DNA from 4 places in the Paenibacillus sp. B-A-8 genome. Region 1 is predicted to be linked to each of the others. Evidence: riboswitches for the same ligand, from Rfam matches in the RefSeq annotation. Region 1 holds a riboswitch; each other region holds the start of a gene.
What was found. Region 1 has a riboswitch for cobalamin ahead of ACN6MV_RS04160 (S-layer homology domain-containing protein). Riboswitches for the same ligand answer to the same signal wherever they lie in the genome.

Region 1 (2,206 bases):
GGATTTCTGGATTCGAGTAGTCATTGAATTCTCCTTTGTAAGATCATTTTTGAGGATGCTTAAACCTGACCTTTCCTCAAGCACTTTGGTACGTAGATGAACACTGGCACCTCCATTTTTTTGTTGTAAACGCTTACCAAATACCCTAACATAGAACATTTGTAGTGAGTACCTTACTAATTTGTGGTAAATTCATATGGAAATTAGTGATTTGAATTGATTCCAAAAGTCATGGAGGAATAACCAGTGAGCAGATTTCATTACATAGGCTCGTCTACAGAGCTTCCGTTAGGAGAAAGAGGCAGTGTACTGTCAGAAAAGACATATGATGAAGTGAAAAATTCACCAGAGTATAAGAAACAAAGAGAGGCTCTGCGCCTGCAAGGCATAATTCCTTTGGATGACATCGCAGATCTATCTCATTTAAGAGATGAGGACTGTCTTGTATATGACTCGGAAGAAGATGCAGCGGGTATTTTTATAGAGGAACTTGGGTATTGGAACGATGAGATTCGCAAGCACTTTCGAAGTCCGTTTGTGTATCGGATTTCACCGAATTGGGGCGGCTTCTCTGTATCCCCTAAGCTAAAAGATACTCTACCGGGATCGTATAACGCCTCACTCAAGTGTTGCCGGGAGTTATTTAAACTTATGACAGATATCGGAGTAGCTGGTACCGAGTTTGAGCTTTATACTTGCTGGGCAGAGGAGGAAGGGCACCCACGTAATAAAAAGTATGACCGAATCTTTGATTTGGCCTCTTTGTCACTGGAGGATGGTTTTGAACTGAGAGAAAAAGAGTATATTGTGGTTAAAATGGTTTGATATTCAATAGATTTATCTCCAACTACTTGTTATACAAAAAACAAATATTGCATGACAAAAGCATCTATATTAGATATGATGAAGCATGGAAAAATTAATATTAGCAATAGGTGCCAATTATGAATGTTTCGGAAATACAATCATAGATTGGTTAAATGGAAAGCGGGTGTGAATCCCGCGCGGTCCCGCCGCTGTGAAAGAGGAGTCCTTGCAAGGTACCACTGGGAAACTGGGAAGGTAGCAAGGGTGATGATACTTGAGCCAGAATATCAGCCTGTTTCTGATACACCGTTAAACTCTACGAGCGATAGAGAGGTGTTTGATATAGTATATGCCTGCTAATGTTGCGGTTCACTATCTTAAACCTCTTGACGTTATGTTGAGTGGTTTTTTTGTAGTGTTAAAAAGTTTATTCTGTTTTTTATCATAGGAAAAGAAGGGAAGGGTTATGGAAACATGAAGAAAAATAAGTTTTTAGCTTGGTTACTCATTGTAGCTGTATTTATCACGACGTTCTCTACAAGTGTAATCCCGGCTCATGCGAATGAAGCAATTGCCGATAGTGCAGTTGTAACAACAGAGGTTGATCAAGCTCTAGTAGAGCAGATTAATGCGTTAGTACAAGAGCCAGATACAGAGAAGCCTACGATTTTGATAGAAGGTATACAAGATAAACAGGAAGTATCCAGTAAAGATGTAAGCTTCAAAGTAGTGGTTACAGACAATGTCTACAAAGACATTATTCCAGTAGTAAAGCTGAACCAAGTCGTTCTGTCAGCTACTAATGGTGAGTACAAAGCATCTCTTAACCCGGGTAGTAACGTAATCGCAGTAACGGCTGTGGATGGCGCAGGAAACAAAGCAGATAATGTAACCTATCAGGTTACTTATAAAATCACTGCCAAAGAACAGTTAGATAAAAGCTTGGCCTACATCGTTAACACCGTAAAGAATCCGTCATTTGGAACAGGCAGCGGAGAATGGTCGATTCTTTCTCTAGCACGTGCGAACTACAAAGTACCTAACGGTTATTACAATCTCTATTACAACAATGTAGTTACGAAAATAAGTTCGATGATCAAAGAGGATGGAAAACTCGACGCTAACAAAAGCACAGAGAATTCCAGAGCGATTCTAGGCCTTACCTCTATCGGAAAAGATATCACGAATGTTGCAGGTCATGACCTAAGAAATGCACTCGCTGATTATCAATATATTCAGAAGCAAGGGAACAACGGTCCCATATTTGCTCTGATTGCACTAGATAGTTATAACTACGAAATTCCAGTATTATTCCCTGATCCTGATGAGAAGGGAGTAATCTATCAAAGCACAAGAGAAAACCTGGTTCAGTACATCTTGGATAGAGAAGTTAAAAAAG
Region 2 (2,206 bases), 400 kb from region 1:
GCTTCGTCTGCGACGGTACGTCGGCCCGTTACTGTGCCGTGTGCCAGACCGAGTCGAACCAGATTCAGTGTATTAAAGGAAAGGTTGCCCTTTCCGGAGCAATGATTACGCCCAAAACGGTCACCGAGCACGCGGGTGCGGCAGCCCATTGTAGCAAATTCCGTATCAGGATCACTTGGATCATAATACTGCAAGTTGAGCGGAGCGTCCAGATTAGCGAAGTTCGGATATAGTCTGCGTGCAGAACATTCCGCTGCTTTTAGGAACAATTCATAGTTCGGATCACCTTGCTGTTGATTGACGCCTTGCTTGCATTTGAAGATTTGAATCGGGAACACAGGTGTCTCTCCGCTTCCAAGTCCGTTCATCGTTGCTGTTAGCAGGGAGCTGATCACAAGCTGACCTTCTGGTGAAGTACAAGTCCCGTAGTTAATGCTGGTAAACGGAATTTGCCCACCGGATCGGCTGGACATGGTATTCAGATTATGTACCATACTTTCAGCCGCTTGCAGGGTTTCAATTTCGGTTTCCTTTAGTGCAAAACGGAACGCTTTTGGATATAACTCCGCCAGATCGGTCCGGCTCATCGTAATCTCGCCCAAAGATTCATCAGCTTGTCCTTCTTCAAAATAATCCAGACCCTTGCGGAATAGCTTAGCGAAGGATTTGGTTACATAAGGGGCTAGATCATAGTCGAGCTTATTAGCGGATACACCGCCATATTGAGCATTTTGCTGGGATTGAAAAATGATTGCTACCAGTGACATAGCCGTCATTATGGAGTTTGGAGGACGAACACTGCCGTTGCCGGTGTTGAAGCCTTCGCGGAGAAGTTTATCAAACGGGATAAAAATACAGTTCGTCGTTCCGATCGCGTATTGATCCAGATCATGCACATAGACGACATTGTCATCAATGGCCTGCACTAGCTGCGGTGGCATCGTAAAGTTGCGGGCATACCATTTTGAATATTCACTGCCGAACTTGCTCATTTTACCGGAGAAACTCTCTCCGTTCAAATTGGCATTCTCGCGCAGTAAGTCCAAATCCCGACTGTCGATAATATCGCGCCCTAAATCAATGAGCTCTTCTAAAAGAACTTCTCGTGCATTTGTTGTACCGTTAAATTGTCTCTCCAACAACGTCATTGTATAGCTCTCCTCTCAGTCTATCGTCCTATCATTAAGAAGCCCGACCGCATAAGCGGCCGTATATTCATTCTGATCTCATAAAAAAAGCATCCCCTAGCGAGGATGGCAGAAAATGCCCGATGCGTTATGTAAATATCCACACGGATATTTGCGGTGGTCTCTCAGAAGATGACCGCATGCGGACACCGTTCCTGTTCCTCGCAGGCACTCATAGTTGGTGTCGTCGAAACAGGCAGGTCTCCTGGCTTCCGCAGGATCTCTCAGCGCCTTCCCAAGGGGTTCGTAACCCTCAGTGGCTTCTGCTGGGAGATCTGTCCGTCTTAAGCTTCTAAAAGCTTGTGAAGGACATCCGGTTACAGTGGCGGGACCGCAGCGGAATCTCACCGCACTTCCCTATTAAGCTCTAATTCAAATAAAGGATCAAAGCGCCTGTCTCCACTATATTTTGTTGTGATTAGATAAAAATAACCCAAGATGTTGTGTTTGTAAACAGTTTTTTAGAAAACCCAAGCGGGGAGCGGCTTCTTTAAAAGTACTCCACAAATGATCCACAGGCTGTCCATAAGTAATCCACAATTGATCCACAGGCAGATGGAAAATGATTCATAAATTGTCCGAAAAGATGCCACAAATAGTCCATAAATGTAGTGCAGACGACCCTAGAATTCATGTAAGAGAAAGTACTCGTGGAGAAAGCTGTATTTCGGAGTACTTGGCGGGAAAGAAGGGGCATAATAATGCGGGCATCATTTGTGGGAGAGCGGTGGAGTTGTTACAATAGATGGAGACACACTTTAAAATTCGAAGGAGGTATTCCCATGCCTATTGCTGAAGTAACCGTTATTCCGATTGGAACAGGCAGTACCAGCCTTAGCAGTTATGTTGCGGATATGCAGCGAGTGCTGCAGACGGTAGAAGGAATTACTTATGAGCTTACATCGATGGGTACAATCATTGAAGGACCTCTCTTACGCATATTTGCAGCGGTGGAAGCATTGCATGAGTCTCCTTTTGCCGCAGGTGCAGAACGTGTCTCAACCTCGCTTAAAATAGAC
Region 3 (2,206 bases), 2.8 Mb from region 1:
GATTATTGTTGATGATATGTGGTTAAAATCGACAGAGTTATTTGGGCAATATACGGCCAATACTTTCAAAGTGGTTATACAACTGGGGTCAATCTTAGCAGTTGTTGTTATTTTTAGAAATAGGTTCATTGAACTGTTGGGCTTAAAGCATTTCAGTCGTAAACAGTTGGACCCTGTAACTGAGGAACAACCACCGCTCGAAAAGGGTGGACATCTTAAGCTTACACAGGTACTTGTAGGTTTAGTTCCGGCAGGTGTGCTGGGCGTTCTGTTTAATGATTATATTGATGAGCATTTATTCTCTACATCTACCGTGTTAATCGGTCTAGTAGTTGGTGCGGTGTTAATGATTATTGCGGATCTATTTGGACCCAAGAAGATCCAAACAGAGAGTGTCGATCAGATTACATATAAGCAGGCACTAGGTGTTGGTCTTGTCCAATGCTTCTCGTTATGGCCAGGATTTTCACGTTCCGGGTCGACGATTTCCGGTGGTGTCCTTCTTGGTATGAGTCATCGTGCTGCTGCTGATTTCACATTTATTATGGCTGTTCCAATCATGGCAGGGGCCAGTCTCCTCTCACTGATGAAGAATTGGCAATATTTCACCATCGATGCCCTGCCGTTCTTCATTGCAGGCTTTATCAGTGCTTTTGTATTTGCGCTGTTATCGATGCGATTCTTCCTGAAATTGATCAACCGGATTAAGCTTTTACCATTTGCTATATACCGGATAATACTTGCCGCTGTAGTATATTTCGTGTTTTTCTAAATCCGTTATAAGGAATCGATATAACAGAAGCCCCCGTCATCTATTGCAGATGACGGGGGCTTTCACGTATGATGACATCAGATTAAGACACTCAGTTTATTAATTATAAGGATAAAGTAAAAGTTCACTTTACCCTTATATCTCTCGCATAAACGCTTACCGTCCATAAAAGGACGCCGAAGGCGTTTTAGCTTGATAATATCGGAGACAGGTGCTTGCCGGGAATTAGTAATTCGGTAGGCTTAATAGGGAAATTCGGTTCGAAGCCGATGCGGTCCCGCCACTGTAACGGAAGAGTCCATAGCAATATACGTCACTGGCAATTTACTACTGCTGGGAAGACTGCTAAGGATGCTGACACCGCTAGCCAGGAGACCTGCCTGTTTCAACAGCACTGCTTCACCTACGGAGGATAGGAAGGTGTTAGACGTGAACCATAGGTATATTATGGGCGTCTTTCCCTTTGACTTTTTTAGGGAAGGGCGCTCTTTTTTATAGGGATGTTATGGTTTCAAGCCAAAATAAGAAGATGGAGAAGGGGAGCTGCAAAGTGACGAACAAAGTAAAAGTAAGTAATCTTGGCTATCCAAGAATCGGAAAAAACCGCGAGTGGAAGAAAACGTTGGAAGCCTTCTGGGCAGGTAAAATAAATGAGGAAGAGTTCCGTACTGAAATGGCAGGCATTCAACTTCAGCATTTGAAGACTCAGCAGGAGGCAGGCATTGAGTTAATTCCGGTAAATGATTTTACATTCTACGATCATGTGTTGGATACGGCTGTAATGTTCGGGATCGTACCTCCGCGTTATGCGTATGATGGTGGCGACATTGGGCTTGATCTTTATTTTGCGATGGCTAGAGGGAACGCTGAGGCTACCGCCTGCGAGATGACGAAATGGTTCAACACGAACTATCACTATATCGTTCCAGAGATCGGTGCACAAACGCCGCGCCTGACGGAGAATAAACCACTGGAAGCATACCGTTTCGCCAAGTCCCAAGCGGGAATTGAGGGGAAACCTGTGGTTTTAGGCCTTTATACCTTCCTTAAGCTGTCAAAAGGTTTTGCATCTGCGGATATTGCGAAGATTGCCGCTCGGTTTCTTCCGGTTTACGTTCAGCTATTGCAGGAACTGAAGCAAGAAGGAGTAAGCTGGGTACAAATCGATGAACCAGCGATTGTTACAGGAATAAATGAGTCAGAACTATCATTACTTAACTCGATTTACACAGAAATTGCTGAATCCGTGCCTGGATTAAATATTATTCTGCAGACTTACTTTGAAGCTGCTGAACCATTGGAGGCATTGTTAAAGCTTCCGGTACAAGGTTTAGGTCTTGATTTTGTCCATGATGGCGGAACGAATCTGGCATCGATTGAGCGCCTTGGCTGGCCTGAGGATAAGTGGCTGGGAGCGGGTATTATTGACGGACG
Region 4 (2,206 bases), 140 kb from region 1:
AAGAATCGTGAATTTCGTAAAAGCTATGTCGCTACAGCTCGGCCTGCTCTACAAAATGTCTACAATGAGGCTCGCTCCCAGCTGGCTTCCCCGCTGGCGCGCTGGATCAGCCGCAGCCGATTTCGACTCCTGATCTCCGGTTCCATCACTGGCATTCTGGTGATTATCGCAATTATCGTATTCAGTATGCTGCGTCCGGAAGATCCAAAGACGGCCCTGCCTGGGACAACCCCTGCACCGACACCTGTTCAGAGTGCAGGCAGTATGCTTCCTCCGGCTTCCGTATACCTGAAGGATCTAGGTACCGAAGGAGATAAAGGAAGCAGTGTATTGGTGTTCACGTTTGCCAACGCGGATGATTGTGTGCAATTTAATCCGACGGAGATTAGTTTAATGACTTCATCCGATGTAGTGGATAAGAGCTTTAAGGTTGCTGCTAGCACTGGGACTTGTTCAGTGCCGTCAACGGATGGAGACTTATCTGGCGATACGAACGCCGCTGATACGACTGCGGGGACGGCGGAAGGCGTAGATGCTACTAATACTGCAGACGAGGCCTCTCCATCTCCTACACCTTCCTCTGATGCAGAGGGCAGCACAGTTGTGCCGTCCGCGACAGCTATTACAGAAGGTGAGCAACCTTCCTATCAGGTGGAGGTTACTATGGAGCCGGGTGCGACAATCGTCGATCATAGCATGATCAAGGCTGGTAGATTTACGTTGATCGTAGATCCCGCTCCAAAGGATACAACGGGTGTTAACTCAAGTGCTGAACCTTCAGCGACTGCAAGTCCGGAAGGAACAGCCGAATAAAGTAATTTCTGATCAGCAGGACGATACCGAAAGGTTTGGTTCTGCTGTTCTTTTTTTGTTGCTCATACAAAGCTTTTCTATAGACATGCTGTGTATTAATAGATATGATTATGAAAATAAGATAATACATATTGGAAAAGGTGCAGACTCCCCTAAATCAGAGTCTGCTTAAAAGGGAAGTCCGGTGTAAAATTCCGGCGCGGTCCCGCCACTGTAAATGCGGAGCGTCTCTTCTATGAACCACTGTCAGCAGTTAGGACGGGAAGGTGAAGAGCGGCAATGAAGCATTAGCCAGGAGACCTGCCTTTTTCGTGAGCGTTTCTATTCTTCGTGGGGTAAGAATGTGGAACATATACAGATAGACTGTGTGGTCGTAGAGGTTCACGCGCCCCAGCCTCGATTTGTTATCTTCCCGGGCCGCCCTTCATAGGGGCGGTCTTTATGTTGTGCGCTCTTATTTTGTGTAGTATCCATTCCTTTAAAGAAAGAGGCTGAACAATGAAGAAAATATTCTCCTCCAGGTTTTTTGTACTTGGACTGGCCGTATTCATGGTCATATCGATTCTTGGAACATCTCTTGCTCCGGCAGGAACCATCTTTGCGGAGGCGGGCGTTAGCTCCGGGCAGGAAGCATCTGGCGATTCTGCTGCTAATGTAGAACGGATTAATGTTGCGGATGCGACCTATACGGCTGCGGAATTTATTTTAAAGGGTGGCGTGCAGTCGGATTGGCAAGCGATTGGACTGGCTCAAGCGGGATACAAGCTGCCAGTAAGTTATCGAGCAGCTCTTGAGAAAAAGGTGAAAGATGCAGAGGGGAATTTCGCGAGCGTAACGGATTACGCGAGAATCGTACTCGCAGTAAGAGCAATAGGAGCCGATCCTACCAGCTTTGCTGGAAGCGGAACAAGTCCTGGCTATAACTTAATAGAGAAGATCTATAATCATGACAAAATCAGTGGACAGACGCTTAATAATCCGGTTTATGCTTTGCTCGCACTGGACTCAGGGAAATATAATATTCCTAAAGATGCTAAATGGACAACGGATAAGCTTCTTGCTGAGATTCTTTCCAAGCAAAATCAAGACGGTGGCTTTGCCTTAACTACAGGCGCCAGTGAGCCCGATATGACAGCAATAGCTTTGACCGCTCTATCGGCACATAAGAGTAATCCGGAAGCTTACACAGCAGGACTACAAGCCGTATCTTGGTTATCCAAAGCTCAGGATAGCCATGGAGGTTACGGAGATAGTGCTGAAAGTGCAGCACAAGCTATTCTAGGTCTCACATCCTTTGGTGTAGATCCAAGTGGGTTAGAATATACCAAGAATAAAGTGAGTTTGATCGGTAATCTACTGAGCTACCGTCTCGCTGACGGCAGCTTCGCTCATA

Region 2: another riboswitch for cobalamin. It lies ahead of ACN6MV_RS02390 (anaerobic ribonucleoside triphosphate reductase); the one in region 1 lies ahead of ACN6MV_RS04160 (S-layer homology domain-containing protein).
Region 3: another riboswitch for cobalamin. It lies ahead of metE (5-methyltetrahydropteroyltriglutamate--homocysteine S-methyltransferase); the one in region 1 lies ahead of ACN6MV_RS04160 (S-layer homology domain-containing protein).
Region 4: another riboswitch for cobalamin. It lies ahead of ACN6MV_RS04765 (DUF4430 domain-containing protein); the one in region 1 lies ahead of ACN6MV_RS04160 (S-layer homology domain-containing protein).

What each region holds. Positions count from the first base shown of each region.
Region 1 covers NZ_CP183882.1:927,598-929,803, forward strand. The annotation lists gene ACN6MV_RS04150 (cellulase family glycosylhydrolase) at 1-24, opposite strand, end outside; gene ACN6MV_RS04155 (hypothetical protein) at 247-825, shown strand; cobalamin riboswitch at 917-1,118, shown strand; gene ACN6MV_RS04160 (S-layer homology domain-containing protein) at 1,282-2,206, shown strand, end outside.
Region 2 covers NZ_CP183882.1:529,575-531,780, forward strand. The annotation lists gene ACN6MV_RS02390 (anaerobic ribonucleoside triphosphate reductase) at 1-1,148, opposite strand, end outside; cobalamin riboswitch at 1,365-1,599, opposite strand; gene ACN6MV_RS02395 (MTH1187 family thiamine-binding protein) at 1,970-2,206, shown strand, end outside.
Region 3 covers NZ_CP183882.1:5,002,631-5,004,836, reverse strand. The annotation lists gene ACN6MV_RS22670 (undecaprenyl-diphosphate phosphatase) at 1-772, shown strand, start outside; cobalamin riboswitch at 965-1,171, shown strand; gene metE (5-methyltetrahydropteroyltriglutamate--homocysteine S-methyltransferase) at 1,302-2,206, shown strand, end outside.
Region 4 covers NZ_CP183882.1:1,067,877-1,070,082, forward strand. The annotation lists gene ACN6MV_RS04760 (hypothetical protein) at 1-813, shown strand, start outside; cobalamin riboswitch at 935-1,136, shown strand; gene ACN6MV_RS04765 (DUF4430 domain-containing protein) at 1,312-2,206, shown strand, end outside.